3 regions of the Vibrio sp. R12-SW3-ISO1 genome follow, and region 1 is predicted to be linked to each of the others. Evidence: predicted binding sites of a transcription regulator. Region 1 holds the regulator's gene; each other region holds the start of a gene.
The links. The regulator PurR, encoded in region 1, represses purine synthesis genes. The targets are predictions, from matches to a motif close to TNANGNAAACGTTTNCNTNA.
Positions count from the first base shown of each region.

Region 2: the regulator PurR is predicted to act here: its motif matches at 2,481-2,500, upstream of purM (phosphoribosylformylglycinamidine cyclo-ligase).
Region 3: the regulator PurR is predicted to act here: its motif matches at 2,555-2,574, upstream of folD (bifunctional methylenetetrahydrofolate dehydrogenase/methenyltetrahydrofolate cyclohydrolase FolD).

Region 1 covers NZ_JCBDGK010000015.1:149,936-156,991, forward strand. The annotation lists gene AC6R0R_RS04380 (TVP38/TMEM64 family protein) at 1-182, opposite strand, end outside; gene AC6R0R_RS04385 (TfoX/Sxy family DNA transformation protein) at 389-982, opposite strand; cyclic di-GMP riboswitch class I at 1,187-1,295, opposite strand; gene purR (HTH-type transcriptional repressor PurR) at 1,471-2,475, opposite strand; gene torD (molecular chaperone TorD) at 2,714-3,421, opposite strand; gene torR (two-component system response regulator TorR) at 3,660-4,367, shown strand; gene elyC (envelope biogenesis factor ElyC) at 4,482-5,291, opposite strand; gene cmoM (tRNA uridine 5-oxyacetic acid(34) methyltransferase CmoM) at 5,388-6,185, shown strand; gene mukF (chromosome partition protein MukF) at 6,199-7,056, shown strand, end outside.
Region 2 covers NZ_JCBDGK010000025.1:3,796-10,851, reverse strand. The annotation lists gene smrA (DNA endonuclease SmrA) at 1-508, shown strand, start outside; gene rluF (23S rRNA pseudouridine(2604) synthase RluF) at 631-1,638, shown strand; gene upp (uracil phosphoribosyltransferase) at 1,761-2,387, opposite strand; gene purM (phosphoribosylformylglycinamidine cyclo-ligase) at 2,565-3,605, shown strand; gene purN (phosphoribosylglycinamide formyltransferase) at 3,608-4,249, shown strand; gene AC6R0R_RS08090 (YaeP family protein) at 4,443-4,649, shown strand; gene AC6R0R_RS08085 (DUF4250 domain-containing protein) at 4,649-4,840, shown strand; gene AC6R0R_RS08080 (DUF3622 domain-containing protein) at 4,937-5,152, opposite strand; gene purL (phosphoribosylformylglycinamidine synthase) at 5,326-7,056, opposite strand, start outside.
Region 3 covers NZ_JCBDGK010000018.1:159,268-166,323, reverse strand. The annotation lists gene AC6R0R_RS06050 (hypothetical protein) at 1-387, opposite strand, end outside; gene AC6R0R_RS06045 (competence protein CoiA family protein) at 652-1,386, opposite strand; gene AC6R0R_RS06040 (hypothetical protein) at 1,423-2,124, opposite strand; tRNA gene AC6R0R_RS06035 (tRNA-Arg) at 2,364-2,440, opposite strand; gene folD (bifunctional methylenetetrahydrofolate dehydrogenase/methenyltetrahydrofolate cyclohydrolase FolD) at 2,642-3,499, shown strand; gene AC6R0R_RS06025 (GGDEF domain-containing protein) at 3,518-4,630, opposite strand; gene AC6R0R_RS06020 (lytic murein transglycosylase) at 4,764-5,750, opposite strand; gene AC6R0R_RS06015 (YcgL domain-containing protein) at 5,788-6,078, opposite strand; gene minC (septum site-determining protein MinC) at 6,189-6,992, shown strand; gene minD (septum site-determining protein MinD) at 7,013-7,056, shown strand, end outside.

The DNA of each region.
Region 1 (7,056 bases):
GTGATAGCGACATAGGCGAAGAAGTAACTGAGCGCGGCGAGGGCAAAGTGGGCGTCAATGATTTCAGCCAGCGCTTGCTGCTGCGCTTTGGCGTTATCAAGTGTCAGGTATTGACCAAAGTTTGCGCCTAAAAACACAATCAGAGCGAGCAAACCAATACCTAAAAGCAGTTTCTTGTTCATATGGATCCCTTTGAAAACATCATCATTGATCATTGTTAGATATGAACCAAAAAGCCAGTAAAAAATTTCGCCCTAAAGGGAAGAATACGTTGAATTCTATGACGAAGGAATGGAAACGCTAGAAAAGCATCGGCTAAAAACGTCTCAAGCCAGCGGTGTTGGGCTGGCTTGAGACGGGGATTGGAATTACTGAACGCTATCGCTGACTAGCTTTGCAGCTGATTCAGGAGCTCGTCGCGTCTTGCTTGAGGGACCACAGACCAGTGCGTGCCTTTAATTGCCCCCTCAAGTGCCCACAGCAGGTCGATGCTGACGTCGGCAGAGTGTGTGGAACGAATCGCTTTATACGCTTCCACTGCGCCCGTCTGCTCCAAACGGGAGACACTGTCGATACCCGCTTTCTTGAGCATTCGCTCGGTCGCTAGACGCAAGTTCGGCAGATCTTTCAGGCGCGTTGGTTTGGCGTTGGTTTGACGCTGCTTGTCTTTGTTGGCCGCCTCTAGTGCAGTGTTTGCCATCGCAATAGTCTGAGCGACATCCTGATCCCAGTCATGGCCAAGGGCGTAGTATTTGGTGACCACAGGGAAACCACGTTTTTTATACACGTATGGCTCGAGTCCCTGAGCATTAAACAGTTGGGCCAACGAGTCGTCGGCGCGTATGTGAAGTTTGTCATTTACCACGAGGGCAAACATGATGTCATCAGCGAAGATTCCGAATCCACCAAACATTGAGCGAGACTTGATCTTGCCCAATGGTTCAAACAATCGCATTGAGTCTTTTAAAATTGGTTTATCCATGCTGTTTTTCTCGGTGTATTACAATACGCCACCAAATTCAGGTCCGAGAGATTAGCAAAAATATGCAGGTTTTGTGTCAGTAGGGTGTCATTCTGGCTCATAAAAGAATAATCCTACTCGCGGTGTGAGCGCATAATGCGCACACAACGTTTAACTCATTGTATTCTTTGCTTTTGATAAAGAATTATGAAGTGCACATTTGCCATCGGCAACCCCGCTACCAAGCAGTCATCAACGTTGATATCATCGAGTGGCTGCAACAGGCCGGAAGCTTTGCGTCCCATCCTTTCGAAATGGTTTGCCCTGTTCGTGGCATTAGTCGAACATAATAAGCATAAATAATTTATGGGCTAAACATCACGTTTCGATGGGTTAAATGTGATCTTAGTTCATAAAATAGAGGGGTGTTAACGAGAGAATAAAGCCCAGCGGATGAGAAGTATTCTCGCTGGGCTAGTCGATGTGATGTGCTGAACTTGTTCGTTGGTCTATTTCACCGTCGCCACGGTATCGCGCTCGACGATTTCTGGGTGCATTTCAAAAATACGTTTTTCATGCTCTTTGTCTTTAATACGTTCGAGCAAAATCTCAAATGCGTTTTTACCCACACGGCGCTTCGGCTGGTGAACCGTCGTTAGCGGTGGTGAAAAGTACTCGGCTAGCTCAATGTTGTCATAACCAATGACCGACATGTCTTCTGGAATACGAATGCCTTTTTGCTGTAAACGGCTCATCAAACCGAGCGCCATCGTATCGTTGAAACAGAATACTGCGGTTGGCTTTTCGTCCATGGCGACGATTTTGTCCGCGGCAAGCACGGCGGTATCGCACTCAAAGTTACCTTCTAAGATCCAATCTTCGTTGACGCTCAAACCCGACTCGTTCATTGCGCGCTTAAAGCCTTGGATGCGCTCTTGGCAGGCCGCTTTTTCAAAATGCCCACTCAAGCAAGCAATGCGCTTGTGGCCGTGATCAATCAGGTATTTTGTTGCGAGGTAGCCGCCTTCTTCCGAGTTGTCGATGATTTTATCGGCTTGTGAGCTTTCCGGGCCCCAATCCATCACCACCTTAGGGATGTCTTTATGACGGTCAAGCATTTCGCTCAACTCTTCGGTCAAATCTGAACACATCACTAAGATGCCATCGACGCGCTTTTCCGCCAGCATGCGAATGTAGTCACGTTGTTTCTCGTAGATGCCGCCAGTGTTACACAAGATCAAGGTGTAGCCTTGACGGTAGCAGTAGTTCTCAACCCCGTCGATCACTTCCGAGAAGAAAAGGTTGGTCGATTGAGTAACCAGCATGCCTATTGTGCGTGTCGAGTTACATTTCAGGCTGCGTGCAACGGCACTTGGGGCATAGTTCAACTCTTGAACCGCTTCCATCACTTTTTCTTGCGTGGCTTCAGCGACAAAGCGTGTTTTGTTGATCACATGGGATACAGTGGTGGTCGAGACACCCGCTAAGCGAGCGACGTCTTTAATCGTGGCCATATGGTTTTGTCCTGTCGATGACTGCCTACTACTCTATGAAAAGTTAAGTCTATAAAAGTAAAGTCTATACAAAGTTTAGAGTATGTAGACAGAAAGTATCAGAAACACAAAAACCGCCCTCAAAAAGCGGTTTGTATTTATTAGTTTTATCGTTTGCGGACCGGATTGTAGTCCGCAACGTCGATTTGGGCAAATAAAAAACCCGCCTTTGGGATCTCGCCACACCTTTTGTATGGGCTTAATCGCTATCGCCTTGCAGGTAGGCTTTATCCAATTGAATGAACGCGCACAATAGCGACGACAGCGCCGCATAGAAGCCGAATGTGTCGAGGCGCTGGCAGCGCTCGGCAAACCTCTCAATCCAAGGGAGTAGATGCTGCTCAATAAAATCGGCTTGCTCTTGGTAGGCGAGATGCGTGTCGCCTGCCATCTGCTCTGCTGCATGAGCGCCGCGCACAATCAGGTTGCCCAAAAAATCCAGCTCTATCGCGAGATGATCAGAAGGCTCATTAAGCCCTGAATGCACAGCGACCCCGTGTTGTTGAAGTAAAGCGTCCATCTGTTTGGCAGGCTCACCATTGAGCAGTCCGGATTCATCTAAGTAGACAGAGGCGTAAGGCAGCGCGCTGTCTCGGTCGGATTTTAAAAACAGGTCGCAATAGTCGGCTGATAGTTCCAACTCAGCATCTGGCCTGTCTTGCAATCGGTTCAATGCATCGATGAGCCTGTCTGCGGCGACGTTAAGCTCAGGGGTTTGTGCAAGTCCCGTCAGAAAGGTACGTGTGTCCACCGAATGATATTGGGCCAGCTCTTGCTCTGAGAGCTCTTTGGCAAACACGCTCGAAAACCACCAGTAGAGCTCAGCGCGTTGCTCATCAAAGGCGCGCTGCTCTTTTTCGGCGGGAGATAAAGGGTCGGAAATCTGGGCGTTAGGTGTCTCTGGCATGATGGGCTCTCAACTGAATCAGATGCCGTTAAGTCTAACGGATAAAAATGAACAGCGGTCAACCAGATTATGAGAAGAAATGGTCAAATATGGCAATTTGTGAACAGGGCGGCAAAGCTTGCTTTGCATCAATGAATCGCCAACTTTTCACCTCCCAAAGAGGACAAAGATGGAGTTGTGACTAATTATGAATAGAATAAAGCCATTGAATCAGTGTGTGAATAAGTGAGTAGAGCCGATGAGCTACCACATTTTGGTTGTTGAAGATGATGAAGTGACTCGCCGTAAATTAGCGGGCTACTTTCAAACCGAAGGGTATCAGGTGAGCCAAGCTGATAATGGCGCGCAGATGCGCGATGTACTCAGCAGCAGTCGGGTCGATTTGGTGATGCTGGATATTAATCTGCCCAACGAAGATGGCTTGATGCTGACGCGTGAACTACGCAGTCAATCGGACATCGGTATTATCTTGGTGACCGGGCGTACCGACAGCATTGATAAGATTGTTGGTTTAGAAATGGGCGCGGACGATTATGTCACCAAGCCATTTGAGCTTAGGGAACTGCTCGTCAGAGTCAAGAACCTCTTGTGGCGCATCGCACTGGCTGCGCGAGCGCAAAACGCGGGCAGCGATCAGCAAGAGGGCGTGGTGCGCTTTGCTGAATGGACGTTCGATATTCAGCGCCGCGCTTTGAGCCGAGGGGATGAACCGGTCAAACTGACTAAAGCAGAGTATGAGCTTTTGGTGGCGCTCTCCTCTCACCCCAATCAAGTGCTCAGTCGAGAGCGTATTCTCAATATGATCAGTCATCGTGTGGACGCACCCAATGATCGCACCATCGATGTTCTGATTCGACGCATGAGAGCGAAGATGGAGGTGGATCCAAAAAATCCGCAGATATTCGTCACCGTGCATGGCGAAGGCTACATGTTCGCCGGAGATTAACGTTGTTCGGCAATTAACGAGCGAAAATTGACGCAAAAGAAACGAAAAATCCAGGCATACAGCCTGGATTTTTGAGTTAAGTGGAAGACGTTATCCGTCTACGCTGGCGGCCGGTTAAACGTCGCTCTGCGCAGCCTCCACCTCTAAGGCTTGCTCTTCATAATCGGACGCCCAGTCGCGCAGGTGCTGCCAAATGGTGCCCAGCGTTTCATGCCAGTAGCGCTCAGTTTGTTCGAGATATTTGCCCTTCGGCGCGTACTTCTCCCACGCTTGATCGATGTTTCTCTGCGCCAGGTAGTTGGTCGGCGCGGCGTAAGGTTTCAATCCTGCGGAATGGAATTCATTCAGGGCACGGTTCATGTGACTGGCCGATGTGACCACCACCAACTTCTTGTTCTTAACGAACGCCGCCGCTTGGCGCGCTTCTTCCCAAGTATCTTTGGCGGTTTCGAGCAGAATAATGTCAGATTTAGAAACGCCAAGCGCCAGCGCTACTTTAGCCATCATGCGCGCATTGCTCACTTCAGAACCGGCGGCATAGCCTGAGAGAATCAGTTTAGAGCCCGGATAAATTCGCATCACACGAATCCCTTCGGTCAAACGCATTAGGCCAGCGCGACTCAGTTCTGACGTGGGCGGAATGTCGTCGTCCACAACATGGCCGCTGCCAAGCACCATCACATAATCAATCGATTCATCGACAGGAAAAAAGGCCGAGTATTGGCGCTCGATAGGCATGAGAAGGCGTGATGAAACGGGCTGGAAGGCAACGAGAAAAATGCCAACAAACGAGAAGAGAACAACGAAACATCCTGTTTTTTGTTTTCGTGTGAACATGACGAGCATGAGTCCCACAAGGCCAATGATCAGCAGGGCTGGCAAAGGCATAAGTAAAGCCGAGACGACTTTTTTCAGCTCAAACATACTTAAATAGTCCGAAAAAACACCAGTTGATTATAATTTAAGAGAAAGCCTCTTTATTCCTGCCTTTCTTGTGACAGAATAGCAGCACGATTCAACATCATAACTCAAGCTGCTGTGACTGAAGACCGCAATTTCGACGATATTGCCCACAAATTTGCAAAAAATATATACGGCTCTGACAAAGGCGAGATTCGACAAGTCATTGTTTGGGAAGACCTTCAAACCATCCTCGCCTCGTTACCCGCCAGTGATTCACCACTCGACGTGCTCGATGCCGGGGGTGGGTTGGCACAAATGTCGCAAAAGCTGGCGAAGCTAGGCCATCGCATTACGTTATGTGATCTATCTTCTGAAATGCTGCAATTAGCTGAGCAGGATATTGCAAAAAATGGCTTGCTTGAGCAGTATCGCTTGATTCATTCGCCCGTTCAATCCATCGCTCAACACCAGCAGCAACCGGCGGATTTGGTGATGTTTCATGCCGTCATGGAGTGGTTGGCTGAGCCAAAGCCAGCGCTGCAAACGCTGTTAGAGCAGGTCAAACCGGGCGGTATCGCGTCGGTCATGTTCTACAACCATCATGGCCTCGTGTACAAAAATGTTGTGTGTGGCAACCTTCCGCATGTGTTAGAGGGCATGCCACACCGCAAGAGATTTAAGCTTCAGCCCCAAAAAGGGCTGAAGCCTGAAGATGTCTACCGTTGGATAGAGGAGTCGGGGTTTCGCATTGAAGGGAAATCCGGCATTCGCTGCTTCAGTGACTACATTGGCGATCGTCAGTATATGGGCGACTACACCAGTGAGGATGTCTTGGCCCTAGAGAGGCAGTTGTGCCGCCAAGAACCCTATGTGTCACTCGGACGCTATATCCACGTGTGGGCAAGAAAGAATTAAAACAGGATAAACCATGAGTGAAATGACTCTGAATGCCGCTGAGCAACCGATTGATGAGTTGGTGGGTTGGGTCAAGCAGCATGATTTTTCATTGAATCTGACCAACGAACGCTTGGCCTTTTTGATCGCCATTGCCGTGTTGAGTAATGAAAGGTTTGATGAAGAGTTAGGTGAAGGGGAGTTGCATGATGCGTTCGCCATTGTCACTCGATTGTTTGCCGATTCGGGCGAAGCGTCGGCGTTTCGCGCCAACAACGCCATCAATGACATGGTCAAACAGCGCCTTATCAGCCGCTTTACCAGTGAAATTACCGACGGTGCGAGTATCTATCGTCTCTCGCCGTTGGCCATCGGCATCACTGACTACTATGTTCGTCATCGCGAATTTTCCAAACTGAAACTCTCTATCCAACTGTCTATGGTGGCGGACGAAATGGCGAAAGCCATTGAAGCGGCACAAAAAGGCGGAACGGCGGGTCATTGGAAGAAAAACGTTTACGGCGTGCTGAAATACTCAGTCGGTGAAATTTTCGATCAGATTGATTTAAACCAGCGTGTGATGGATGAGCAGCAGCAGTCGGTTAAAACACAGATAGCTGAGCTACTTAACAAAGACTGGCGCGATGCGATCAATAATTGTGAATCCTTGCTGTCAGAAACCTCCAGCACATTGAAAGAGCTGCAAGACACCTTGCAAGCGGCGGGTGATGAGCTGCAAAGTCAAATTCTCGACATCCAAGAGTTGGTGCATGGCGATGATGAGCTCGAGTTTATTGCCGAAACCCTGTTTGTGTTGCAGATGAAGCTCGACCGCATCACCAGCTGGGGTCAGCAAGCGATTGATCTCTGGATTGGGTACGATCGCCATGTG
Region 2 (7,056 bases), on a different contig from region 1:
TCAACACGTCAAAATACATCAGGTCACCCAAGCGCAGTTGGCTAAACGCGAAGCGGCTATGTGGCTCAGCGATGATGCTCCCGAGTACCTCTCCATTGACCATGCGCCGATGCTCAAACCCGAAGACATCATTGAGTACAAGCGCGATGGTGTACAAGATGGGGTCTTTCGTAAACTGCGCCTGGGTAAGTACCCACTTCAAGCAAGGTTAGATTTACACCGCAAGACGCTCAAACAAGCGCGTGACGAAGTGCTCACCTTTCTTAAACAGTGCATGCGCATGGATATTCGCACGGTGCTGATCATTCATGGTCGAGGCGAGAAATCCAATCCCCCCGCCATGATGAAAAGTTACCTTGCAAAGTGGCTATCACAAATCAATGACGTCCAATGTGTACACAGCGCACAGCGTTTTCACGGCGGCACGGGTGCGGTCTACGTCATGCTGAGAAAAAGTGCCGACAAGAAACAAGAGACTCGAGAGCGTCATCAAAAACGGCTCGGGTAAATCCGTTTCCGATCGTTATGGTTGGTCTAAGATAGACAGAGTGATACACTCCCCGACCCCGATTTCGGATCCATCTACCACCACATCACGGGTTGCCGTTGTGAAACGTAAAGAGAATGCTCATGTCCCAAGATAGCGCGAAACGCCTTAACAAATTCATCAGTGAAACCGGCTTTTGTTCACGTCGAGAAGCAGACCGACTGATAGAGCAAGGTCGAGTCACCATTAATGGCCAAGTGCCGGAAATGGGCACCAAGGTGCTTCCCGGAGACGATGTTCAAGTCGATGGAAAACCTATCAGTGGTGCCACCGATAAACCGATTTATATCGCTTTAAATAAACCGACTGGTATCACCTGTACAACCGAGCGAGATGTACCGGGTAACATTGTTGACTTTATTGGCCACAAAAAGCGCATCTTCCCAATTGGTCGCTTAGATAAGCCGTCGGACGGGTTGATCTTTCTGACCAATGATGGCGATATCGTCAACAAAATTCTTCGTGCGGGTAACCATCACGAAAAAGAGTACGTCGTGCGTGTCGACAAGCCCATCACCGATGACTTTATTCATAGGATGAGCAGCGGCGTGCCGATTTTAGATACCGTCACGCTACCGTGCCGTGTCATCAAGGAAACCAAGTTTTCATTTCGAATCGTGCTGACACAAGGGTTGAACCGTCAAATACGCCGTATGTGTGAAGCGCTGGGATACGAAGTATTCAAGTTACGCCGAGTTCGCATCATGAACATTACCTTGGATGGTATCCCTAACGGTCAATGGCGCTACTTGTCTGATCAAGAGGTTGAGACGATTCTCGCAATGTGTGAGGGCTCAAGCGGGACTGAAGAAGCCTCAAAGGTTGACAGCAAAGGGCGAAGAATCCGCCGCGCAACCGATGCAAAGCTCTTTGATAGTCGAGAAGAGAATCAAGAATCCAAAGCGCGACGTAATCAAAAGCCGCGAACGTTTAAAGGTCGCAATGCCGATGATCTTCGTCACGCGCCTAATTCGAAAAAGGGCCGCGCCCATCACCACAATCCGAACCAAAAGCCCGTAACCAAACATTCAGGCCCCACGACCAAACCGGCAAAACCACGCACCGGTGGCACGCTGAGTTTGAAGAAGTAACGCAGGCGAAGTATCCGTTCAGCGCTTTGCTGCAATGAAAAAGGAGCATCATTCAATGCTCCTTTTTAGTCTTTACAAGTCAATCAACACACTAGCGTATAAAGTGACTTAGATATCAACGATTACTTAGTGCCGAAAATCTTGTCACCGGCATCACCAAGACCAGGGACAATGTAACCTTTATCGTTCAGTCTGCTGTCAATAGCAGCGGTGTACAGTTCCACGTCTGGGTGCGCTTTTTCTAGAGCTTCGATGCCTTCTGGCGCAGCAACCAACACCAACACTTTGAATGACTGACAACCTTGCTCTTTAAGAAGGTCAATCGTCGCAATCATAGAGCCGCCGGTAGCAAGCATAGGGTCAACAACCAACGCGATACGCTCATCAATGTTTGACGCCAGTTTGTTGAAGTAAGGCACAGGCTCCAACGTCTCTTCGTCACGGTAAATACCCACCACACTGATGCGAGCACTAGGAATGTGCTCAAGCACGCCGTCCATCATACCTAGGCCAGCACGAAGAATCGGCACAACGGTGACTTTCTTACCCTTGATTTGATCCACTTCTACCGGACCATTCCAACCGTCAATGGTTACTTTTTCTGTTTCAAAGTCTGCGGTCGCTTCATAGGTCAGCAAGCTGCCGACTTCTGTTGCAAGCTCGCGAAAACGCTTAGTGCTGATATCACCTTCTCGTAGAAGACCAATTTTGTGTTTCACAAGAGGGTGTTTAACTTCAACAACTTTCATTTCCATCTCCGGATCTATGGCAAATTTCAAATAAACTTGTCGATTATAAACGATTTCGTTCACAATTTCTTGTCGTAGCGCAAAAGAAAAAACTTGCGCAAACGTTTGCTATCTAGCTTTGACCACTGGTAGAATAGCGCCGTTTTCACATCCAATTTTCTAACCGAGGACTTCCCCGTGAGTGCTGATAACACTTCTCTTAGCTATAAAGATGCTGGCGTTGACATTGATGCAGGCAACGCACTTGTTGACCGTATTAAAGGTGCGGTAAAACGTACACGTCGCCCTGAAGTAATGGGTGGTATTGGTGGTTTTGGCGCGCTGTGCGAACTGCCAACCAAGTACAAGCATCCAGTTCTCGTCTCAGGGACAGACGGTGTGGGCACTAAGCTGCGCCTTGCTTTGGATATGAAAAAGCATGACACCATCGGTATTGACCTTGTGGCAATGTGTGTCAACGACCTGATTGTTCAAGGTGCAGAGCCGCTGTTCTTCTTGGATTACTACGCAACAGGTAAGTTGGATGTCGATACGGCAGCGGATGTTGTGTCAGGTATTGCAGACGGCTGTGTGCAAGCAGGTTGTGCACTGATCGGTGGTGAAACCGCAGAAATGCCAGGGATGTATGAAGGCGAAGACTATGACGTAGCAGGCTTTTGTGTTGGCGTCGTCGAAAAAGAAGACGTGATTGACGGCACGAAAGTCGCAGCTGGCGACGCGCTGATCGCGGTCGGTTCAAGCGGTCCACACTCAAACGGTTACTCACTCATTCGTAAGATTCTTGAAGTCTCTGGTGCTGACAAAAACGAACAGTTAGCTGACAAAACGATTGGTGAGCACCTACTCGAACCCACCAAAATTTACATCAAATCGGCACTCAAGATGATTGAGCAGCATGACATTCATGCCATCTCGCACATCACTGGTGGCGGTTTCTGGGAAAACATCCCTCGCGTACTGCCTGAAGGCACCAAAGCGGTGATCGATGGTAACAGCTGGGAATGGCCAATTATCTTCAAATGGCTACAAGAGAAAGGCAACGTCACAACCCACGAAATGTACCGCACATTTAACTGTGGTGTTGGTCTGGTTGTCGCCCTACCTAAAGCACAAGCGGACGCAGCGGTTGAACTGTTGAAAGCCGAAGGCGAGAACGCTTGGGTAATTGGTGAGATTGCAACAGCGCAAGCAGCCGAAGAACAGGTAGAGATCAACTAAAGATGAAAAGCGTTGTTGTTTTAGTTTCAGGGAATGGTTCTAACTTGCAAGCGATTATTGATGCTTGTGAAACCAACATCGATAATGGCCGAGTAACCGCTGTTTTTTCAAACAAAGCAACCGCTTATGCTTTGGAACGTGCGAAAAAAGCCGGTGCTGGCGCGCACTTTCTTGATCCAAACTCATTCGATACTCGCGACGCCTTTGATCGCGAGTTGATGAAGCAGATGGATGAATACAAGCCTGACGTTGTGGTCTTGGCGGGTTATATGCGCATTTTAAGTGGCGAGTTCGTTCGTCACTTTATGGGGCGAATGATCAACATCCACCCATCGCTGTTACCCAAATACCCAGGGCTCAACACTTACCAACGTGCCATTCACGCCGGTGACGAAGAGCATGGTACCAGTGTCCATTTTGTCACTGAGCAACTTGACGGCGGGCCTGTCATTTTACAGGCGAAAGTGCCGATCTTTGATGAAGACACCGTCGAAACCCTCACCGAGCGCGTGCAAACGCAAGAGCACAAAATCTACCCTCTGGTCGTAAAGTGGATGGTGGAAGAGCGCCTCGTGATGAAAGATGGCAAAGAAGCCTACCTCGATGGCAAGCTGCTCGGCATGCATGGTTACGCCGAAGAGTAATCAAACCGTTTCAATCCAATTGGCGAGCGTTAATGCTCGCTTTTTTTTTGCGCTGCGTTTCTCCTATCTCACCCTATTGGTGAAAAAGTCGACTAAGGCTACACGAGTTTGCGCTAGCGCAACCGGGCACTTTGAGTTTCCTCTCGTCCCTGTGTATATTTGAGAGCAGTTATCATTTGTTAAGGATACCAACATGCAAGTTTATCAGTGCTGTGACATGATTCGTGAGCTTTACGCCCAGATCGGTAGTGGCGATCAAGCCTATGTCCCACAAGCCATCACCTGCGCGCTCAAAGCGCTTAATGACATTGCAGCGGATGACGCGCTGCCTAAGTCGGTACGAGAAAAAGCGGCCTTCGCAGCGGCCAATCTGCTGATTTCTGATTTTGAGGATGCATGATGAATTTGAGCAATTTTGCCAGCATGGATAGCGTGATGCTGATGAGCATCGTCAACATGAAATTGCGCGATGATTTTGCAGGGGATCTGGACAAGCTTGTGGCGTATTTCGATATTGACCGTGCTGCCCTTGAAGCAAAGCTTGCGAGCGCAGGGTTTGAATACTTGCCTGAGGCGGGGCAGTTTCGTTAACGCGACCGCATCTCTGCGAGCGCTAGGTTGTCTTGGCTAGCGCTCAAAACAAACGTGCCTACACTCAGGTAGGCACAATAAGGTCGACAACAGTGATTACTTGGCTTTTTTACGCGCGTTGTGACCGGCTTGCGCTTTGGCGAATACCGCCAATTGCTCTTCACCCCAAGCTTGTGCAGCTTGTTCAGACTCAAACCCTGTTTCACTTTTTGAAACGTGAGTTTTACGTGATGTCACTTGGCGAGTGATTGTTGCACTCCACTGTGACTCTTGTTGAGTAACATGCAACGCATATTTTTTATTGGCATTCATAAATTGTTTCCTCAGACCAAGCGACCCTAATGATTGGGCCCTTCGCAAAAAAGTGCGCTATTAGAGCTTAAAAAAGCATCGCTGGCTAGTAGTTTTTTCGCTAAAAACACATTTCGCTAAAAATAAAAAAGCGCAGCGAATTCACGCTACGCTTTTGACTCGATTAATCAGGCTTAGCCGATGTTCTTACGAGCGTTTTGGAACATACGCATCCAAGCGCCGTTCTCACCCCAACCTTCTGGTGCCCATGAGTTGGCAACCGTACGGAATACACGCTCAGGGTGTGGCATCATAATGGTCACACGACCGTCTTGTGTGGTAAGACCGGTAATCGCATTTGGTGAACCGTTCGGGTTGTTCGGGTATTGCTGTGTTGGGTTACCGTGGTTATCAACGTAACGTACAGCAACCGTACCAGACGCTTCAATCGCTGCTAGGTGGTCTGCATCACGTACTTCAACGCGACCTTCGCCGTGAGAAACCGCGATAGGCATACGTGAGCCTGCCATACCATCAAAGAACACAGAATCCGATTTCTGTACTTCCACTAAGCTAAAGCGTGCTTCAAAACGCTCAGATTCGTTGCGAACAAAACGTGGCCACAAATCAGCGCCAGGGATCAGCTCTTTCAGGTTCGATAGCATCTGACAGCCGTTACATACACCAAGAGAGAAGGTATCGTCACGGTTGAAGAAGCTTTGGAACTGCTCACGTGCTTGTGGGTTGAATAGGATAGACTTCGCCCAACCTTCACCAGCACCTAGTACGTCACCGTAAGAGAAGCCGCCACACGCCACAAGACCTTGGTATTCATCCAACGCTGCCTGACCCGTTAGGATGTCGCTCATGTGGATGTCGGTCGCTTCAAAGCCAGCACGGTCAAATGCCGCTGCCATTTCAACGTGAGAGTTGACGCCCTGCTCACGCAAGATAGCCATTTTCGGCTTCGCACCTTTTGCGATGTAAGGTGCAGCAACATCTTCGTTGACATCAAAGCTTAGATTAACGTTCAGACCTGGATCAGAGTTGTCTTTCTTCGCTTCAAACTCTTGGTCAGCACAGGCAGGGTTGTCACGTAGACCTTGCATCTTATGTGTGGTCTCAGCCCAGATAGTACGAAGTTCTGTACGAGCGCGCTCAAGGATAACCGTCTCACCCGCGGTGATAACAAAGTTATCTGTTGCTTCCACTGAACCAATAACGTGAGAACATGCCTCTAGGCCGTTGGCTGCCAATACCGCTTTCACTGTGTCTAGGTCAACGTTCTTCACCTGAACAACCGCGCCTAGCTCTTCGTTAAATAGCGCAGCAAGTGCATCGTCGCCTAGGTTTGCGATGTCCGCTTTCACGCCACAGTGACCCGCAAAGGCCATCTCTGCCAAGGTCACGAACAGACCGCCATCCCCTTTATCGTGGTAAGCCACCAGCTTGTCATCACGAACTAGCGTTTGCATAGCGTCAAAGAAGCCTTTTAGTTGCTCGGCGTTATCCACGTCCGCTGGCTTATCACCCAGTTGTTTGTAAACCTGTGCGAGTGCCGTCGCACCTAGACGGTTCTTACCGTTACCAAGGTCAACAAGAACCAGTGACGTCTCGCCTTTGTCAGTACGTAGCTGAGGCGTTACTGTCTTACGAACATCTTCAACACGACCAAATGCGGTGATCACCAATGAAAGTGGTGAGGTCACCTCTTTGCTTTCACCATTATCTTCCCATTTAGTCTTCATCGACATGGAGTCTTTACCCACCGGGATAGTAAGACCTAGCGCTGGACATAGCTCTTCACCGACGGCTTTCACTGCTTCGTAAAGACCGGCATCTTCGCCTGGGTGACCTGCTGGAGACATCCAGTTCGCTGACAGTTTAATGCGCTTGATATCACCGATATCTGTCGCTGCAATGTT
Region 3 (7,056 bases), on a different contig from region 1:
TGATTTTTTCGTTTCAGAAGAGATGAAACTAGAATCCATAATTTCTTTAATCAACTCTTCCGCCACTTGCTTAGGCTTATAAACATCATCTCGATTGACTCTGTATTTGCGGCTTGTCGAATTGATTAATGCCGTTAATACATGCTCATCAGGAATGTGACCTTCAGATATACCAGGACGCAAGGCATAAACGATTTCTCTATTTACTGACGATATTTTCTGTAGGTATTCTCTATTATCTTTTCTTGAGAATAGATAACGCGTTATCACTGTAACGATAAGACCACTTAGTACACCACCACCAATGCCCACAAACCAAGCATTATTAAAAATTTCCACATAAACTCCAAAAAAACTTGACGCTTTATATACGGCAACAAGCCGCATTTCCAACTCGCTTCCTTCCGCCTAATACTTCCACCCACTAAGACGCTGCACTAATAAATGACCGAAAATCAGAGTATTAGTAAACGGCCCATTATGACACCAGTTGGATACTACAGCAAATCCCCGTCTATCATGTATATGACGGCATTGACTGCTAATTTTGACTTTACCTATGGCCTTATACACTTGAAGATTCAATTTCACTGCATACGAGCATGAGCTCTTTTTATAAGGTTGATGCTGAATCGTATTAACAATAGGGTTTTAGGCTATGTGGCGTCTCGGCGGTACTAGATTGGATTCCTCGACGAGTGAGTTTAGCTTTTCGGTCAACTCTGAATATCTGGCGGTATAGCGAGCATGAGTCACCCAAGATCTTTGCCCAACGTTTAGTACATAGTCCATCACCAGTGATTTAAATGATTCATGTTCTTTATGGTCAAAACTATCGTAAAGGTCTTGCAAGGGCTCTAAATCAATATCCACAATTGAAACGGCACTAAAATTTTCGTTTCCCCCAATCATTGGCCTGCCATGATAACTAAAGTGGATACCGACCAAATACCCATTTATGCGACAAAGGATATCGACCTCTGAATAGTGCCCCGAAGGCTCGACTTCAAAATCATCAATCGTTAAATGATGTGCTTGAGTCACATATCCAGAGACGGTGACCTCCCTTCCGTAATCATCTCTCTTTTCTAGTTCAAGCTTCCAATCAGGCAACTGTATCTCAAACTGGTCCAGCTCCTTTAAACATTGCTTAATCACAAGCCTTGCGACTACACAGAATGAATATTGACACTCTATCGGCTCACCCGTTTCATCTTTCGACTTTTTGTCGTGGGCAAAGTGGTGGATCATTTTATCCGGATTGGGCCCTTTTTTAGCCACAAGGTTTTGTTTGCAACTTGGACAAACACAACCACATGCTCTACCCCGTTGCACCTCACTAATGTCTAGGTATTTATCATCCTTCAAGCCAAATGGTATCAGCATCCCTCTCTTCCCTTCACGTTTATGAATTGTCGGTGGCTAGCGTCGACTTTTCTTGAGTTGACGAATATCCTTGTCCAACGCATCCATTTTAGGGACTCTCATACGCGCTACCTGTTTCTGTCCGTTTTTCAGAGTAATTTCAACCTCCAAGAGATCTGATTCGTGTTCTGTGTCACCTGTCGAGATCTCCTTCGTTTTACCCCAGAAATACCTGAGGTAGTGAGTTCTAACACTAGCGACACCGTCAAAAGAAAAGCCACCTTTGAGGCAAATCGTAAGAAAGGAGAAAAATTCAGAATCTTTCGTGGTTTTCACTACTTTGCCCCATGAACGCCACAGATCTGTCAGTGCTTGATAGCGACGAAAGTCCCTGCTTTTGGGAGTCGTAACCCGCGTTACTTGTTCATTGGAATCAAAATCCACCTCTGATACGTAGACACCTTGTTGCTGGGCGTGAACCCCCTCTAATGTCTCGGCTATGGTGCTTAATAGGGAGCGTGACCAAGCTACTTTGCTTTGAAGTTGCCGCTCTATTTCGTCATAGAAATTGGGATCGGTATTTCTTATATCGTCAAAGCCTGACTGTGCTTGTTGCAACGCTTTAGATAGGCGCTTAATTGACGAAAGATCGGTGTCACTTGGAATTTGGATTAGTATGTTTTCACACTCTTTCACTTGATGAACATCAAGCCCGATACTCATCAACTCGTCTGTCTGTTTTTGGCTCAACCCTGCCACTGCAAACTCCATGCAACTTGTTACTTAATAGCTCAGTTGTAGAAGGTATCATTTTGTATAGATGAAGCAAGCGATCGGATAGACAAAAAGAGAGTGATGTTTCGAAAAAAGCGAAGAGTCGAAAATAGGTGGGGTTTAACAAAAGTTGATAAAAATAGATTTCAGCGGCACCACAGAGGCACCACAGAAAAACGAAAAGCCCGATAACTCATTGAATTATCGGGCTTTTTTCGGATATATGGCACGCCCTGTAGGATTCGAACCTACGACCACATCCTTAGAAGGGACGTGCTCTATCCAGCTGAGCTAAGGGCGCGCTACAGGGACAGGATTATACGAGTTCGAGGTCTTAACACAAGACCTTTTCGTATCATTATGATCTAAGTGACTAAAAAAGGGACATTGGCGGTTGAGGTGTTTAAAAACAACCCGAAGCAAACGTTTGCTTATGGATGTTCATTCAATTATTTGCGACAATGCGCCACAAATTATTCGCCATTGTGATTAAAGGAAAGTCATGACTGCTCAAAATATCGATGGAACACTGATTTCTCAAACCGTCCGTTCCGAAGTGGCGGCTCGTGTGAAAGCGCGCCTAGACGCTGGGTTACGTGCCCCTGGCTTGGCTGTGGTTCTCGTTGGTGAAGATCCGGCATCACAAGTGTATGTCGGCAGCAAACGCCGCGCGTGTGAAGAGGTGGGCTTTGTGTCTAAATCGTTCGACCTCCCTGCCACCGCAAGTCAAACTGAGCTGCTTGCACTGATTGACACACTGAACGCAGACGATGAGATTGACGGCATCTTGGTTCAACTTCCGCTACCAGCGGGAATCGACTCTACCGCCGTGCTTGAACACATTCATCCAGAGAAAGACGTAGATGGCTTCCACCCTTACAACGTGGGCCGCCTAGCGCAGCGCATTCCAAAACTGCGCTCTTGTACGCCGAAAGGCATCATTACCCTGCTTGATCGCTACAACATCGATCTTCGTGGCAAACACGCTGTGGTAGTAGGCGCGTCCAACATTGTCGGTCGACCAATGACATTGGAGCTCCTGCTTGCGGGCTGTACCACCACGACTTGTCACCGTTTTACTCAAGATCTAGAAGGTCATGTACGTCAAGCGGATCTGGTGGTGGTTGCGGTAGGTAAACCTAACTTTATTCCAGGTCACTGGATCAAAGAGGGAGCGGTCGTGGTCGATGTCGGTATCAACCGCTTGGAGTCAGGCAAGTTGGTCGGCGATGTGGAATACGATAAAGCCAAAGAGCGCGCCAGCTTTATTACGCCAGTCCCGGGTGGTGTTGGGCCAATGACGGTGGCGAGCTTGATTGAGAATACAATGCTAGCGTGTGAGCAATTTCATACCAAATAACTAGCGCTCTATCCTTCCTCAGAGCAGCGCTTCTTCTCGCGGCTCTGAGGCTATTTTAGCGACATTAACATTACCCGACCCGGCTTCTTTGGCGAGATACATCGCTCTGTCTGCCACTTTCAAACACTGACTTAAAGTCATCGTCTCATTGTTAAATGAGATACCCGCACTGGCGCCAATCTCGACGTGAATATTTTTCAGTGATTGCAAATGGTGACCATAAAAGAGCGCGACCACTTGCTCTGCCAACGCTACCACTTCTTGCTCCGACTCATAATCGCGCACAAAAATCGCAAACTCGTCACCGCCCAAGCGGGCAATGTCGTATTTTTGCAGTCGCTCACCCAACGCTTGCTGCGCAATGGCTTTGGTTTGCTTGGCAAAATCGTACAACACGTTGTCGCCGACATCGTGACCATAACGGTCGTTGACCGCTTTAAAGTTATCTAAGTCGAGGTAAATGATCGCGGTGTGCTTGTTTTCATCAAGGCGGGTCGCGTGAGACAGCACCGACATAAAGCTCGCTCGGTTCGCCAGTTGGGTGAGCGAGTCAATGTAAGCCAGTTCTTGAATGCCCTCTTGATCCATTTTCAAAATATAGTCGTCCATTTGACTTTGAAAATAGATCACGATGTGACACATACCTGACATCGCGACCAAGGTTAATACCAAGCGAAACCCTACATGGTATGGGTACGGAAACTGCGTCAAGCCAAAGGCGAAGATCAAGGAAGTAAGGACAATATTCAGTACCGAGAGCCCCACTCCAACACGAAAAGTATTGATAAATATGCCGATGGCAGACAGTGGGTAGACCCACATGATGCCTGTACCTTCATACCCTCCGGTAAAAATAAGATACAAACTCAAGGAGTAGATAATAAAAGAGAGCCCAGCAAGACCAAAGCGATGTTGCAGGTTAATCATTTTGATGGTGACGATGCCAACCAAGGAGTAAAAGGCCAGCGTTGTGCCCAGTTCAATATCGCTGCGATAAAAACTATAGACAGAGAAGGCCGCAAGGAAGGAGACACCTAAGAAAGCGAGCACCCGGATCATCATCATCTGGCGCTGCTGTTTCATTAAGACGACTTCGGATAATTTATCCGCTACAAAGTGGTGTACGTTCATCGCGCTCCAGTCATTGCTACAAAACCAATCACTTATTTAGATAATGCTACATTATTTATTGTTAAACAAATATAGACACCGTCAAGCTAAGCGCGACTGAACGTAGGAGGATTCGTCGTTTTTGTTTACCGCATCACATCACAATTGCATCCGCAAGGTGTGAAACAGCCAGCGCAAAGTAGTAAGACCGGTTCCATTTCATTAGTACGTTATAGTTATTGTAGACCAAATAAACACGCCCATTCGCATCATCGGGTGCGATCAACCAGGCTTGAATATCTTGGTCAAGCTTAGGTAGCGGTCGGCCATCAAAACGGGTAATCCCCATTGACGCCCACTGTTGCAAATATTTGGCTTTCTCCGGCGCTCGCCCTTGAATTGACGTATCAAACCCAGCGGGAAGCGTCACTTGACGTCCCCAGGTGTAGGTATCGTCCCAACCGGATTGACTTAAATAATTGGCCGCCGAAGCAAACACGTCCGCTTCTGTCGTCCAGATGTCTTTTTTACCATCACCGTTACCATCCGCAGCAAAGGCTAAAAACGAGCTCGGCATAAACTGGCACTGGCCCATCGCCCCTGCCCATGAGCCTTTAAAGTCATCAAAAGCAATATGGCCCTGCTCTAAGATCTGTAACGCGGCCATAGTTTCACTGCGAAAGAACGCCTCACGGCGGCCGTCGTACGCCAAGGTCGCGAGTGCATCAATGACGGGGTAATTGCCGGTAAATTTTCCGAAGTTACTCTCAACGCCCCACAGCGCAACAATAAAGCGCGGCTGCACACCATATTGCTCGCCAATGCGAGTCAACTCAGTGTGGTGCTTTTGGTAAAGAGCTTTGGCTTGATCGATTTTCCATTTTGGTACGGCACGTGGAATGTACTCATCTAAGGTCAGTTTGTTCTCTGGCTGATTCTTATCGGCCGTCACGGCGCGTGGTTTATGAGTCACATTGGCAAATGCCTCATCGATGACGGGCTGAGCAATCCCCATCGCTTTGGCTTCATCTCTGAGTGTTTGGATGTAATCATCAAATGACACCTCACTCGCAGACACTGACGTTGCCAACACAGTGCCTGAAAGTGTCAATCCTAGAACAGCTGACAGTATTGTTTTCACATTGCCCTCCTTGAGCAATTTTAGCGAGTCTTTAGAACTATGAATTATTCGACTGCTGGCGAGCTTTTTTCTGCTCTTTGTATTCATCAAGCAGGTTTTTCGGTGGGGGTGGCAGTTGCAAAAAGAAGCCCTCATCTTGCATGGATTGCTTCACTTTTTCGATGTCGACTTGTGCTAACTTGCGCCCGTCGAGCTTCACCATCATCACCATTGTAGGTTTACCGAACATCTGCATCAGTGTGTCAGGAACTTGCGAAAAATCGTCCTTTTTCGGTAAGTAGAGGTACGCGCCCTCTTTTTTTGAACTCTTATAAATTGCACAAAGCATGTCTATGTTTTTATCTCATTGTCATTAAACGTCAATGTTTCGCTATTTTTGAGAGCAAAACACCCAATTGAGCGCAAGATAACTTGCTGAGCTTAGGGAGGGAATATAACATGAGTCCCCTAGTCCCAAGCAACGCCCTTAAGAGGTTGCCACTTACCTATATGTCGAATATGACCGAGCCCAATACAAGCAGGCCACAGACCATTGGGTCAGAGAGCGTCACTGCTCAATCCAAGCCGTCCCAATCATCCAGCGCCGCTTCGCCTGACTTGAAAGGCAGCAGTTTCACCTTGTCCGTGTTGCACCTTAGCGATAACGATGTCGACAAATGCATCGACTTCTTACAACAGAAAGTGCAAACGGCACCTGCGTTTTTTGCTCACGCACCTGTGGTGATCAATATTTCAAAGGTGGCGGGCGAATTGGACTTTGTAAAGTTAAAGCAAGGCATCGCCCAAGCGGGCATGATACCTGTTGGGGTGACGGGATGCCCAGACAAACGTACACAAAACTTAGCGTCTGACGCTAAGTTCGCCGTGATGACGGCAAGCAAGTCCCCCACACAAGCGCCCGCGACCTTAGCGCCCACCAAAATTGTTCGCACCCCGGTGCGCTCTGGGCAACAGATTTACGCAAAAGACGCGGATTTAGTGGTACTCAATCATGTCAGTGAAGGTGCCGAGGTGATTGCCGATGGCTCGATTCACATCCATGGCACGTTGCGTGGTCGCGCTATTGCAGGGGCCAGTGGCAACACGGGCGCCGTCATCATCTGTAACAAACTCAATGCAGAATTGATGTCTATTGCGGGGCACTACTGGCTTACGGAACAGTTTGCCGAGGAATATTGGCAACAGAAAGTGATGTTCAGCTTGAGCGACGATTCACTCAAATTCGAGCTGTTAACAATTTAATAGTTTAAAGGAACCAACGAATGGCACGCATTATTGTTGTCACATCAGGAAAAGGCGGCGTAGG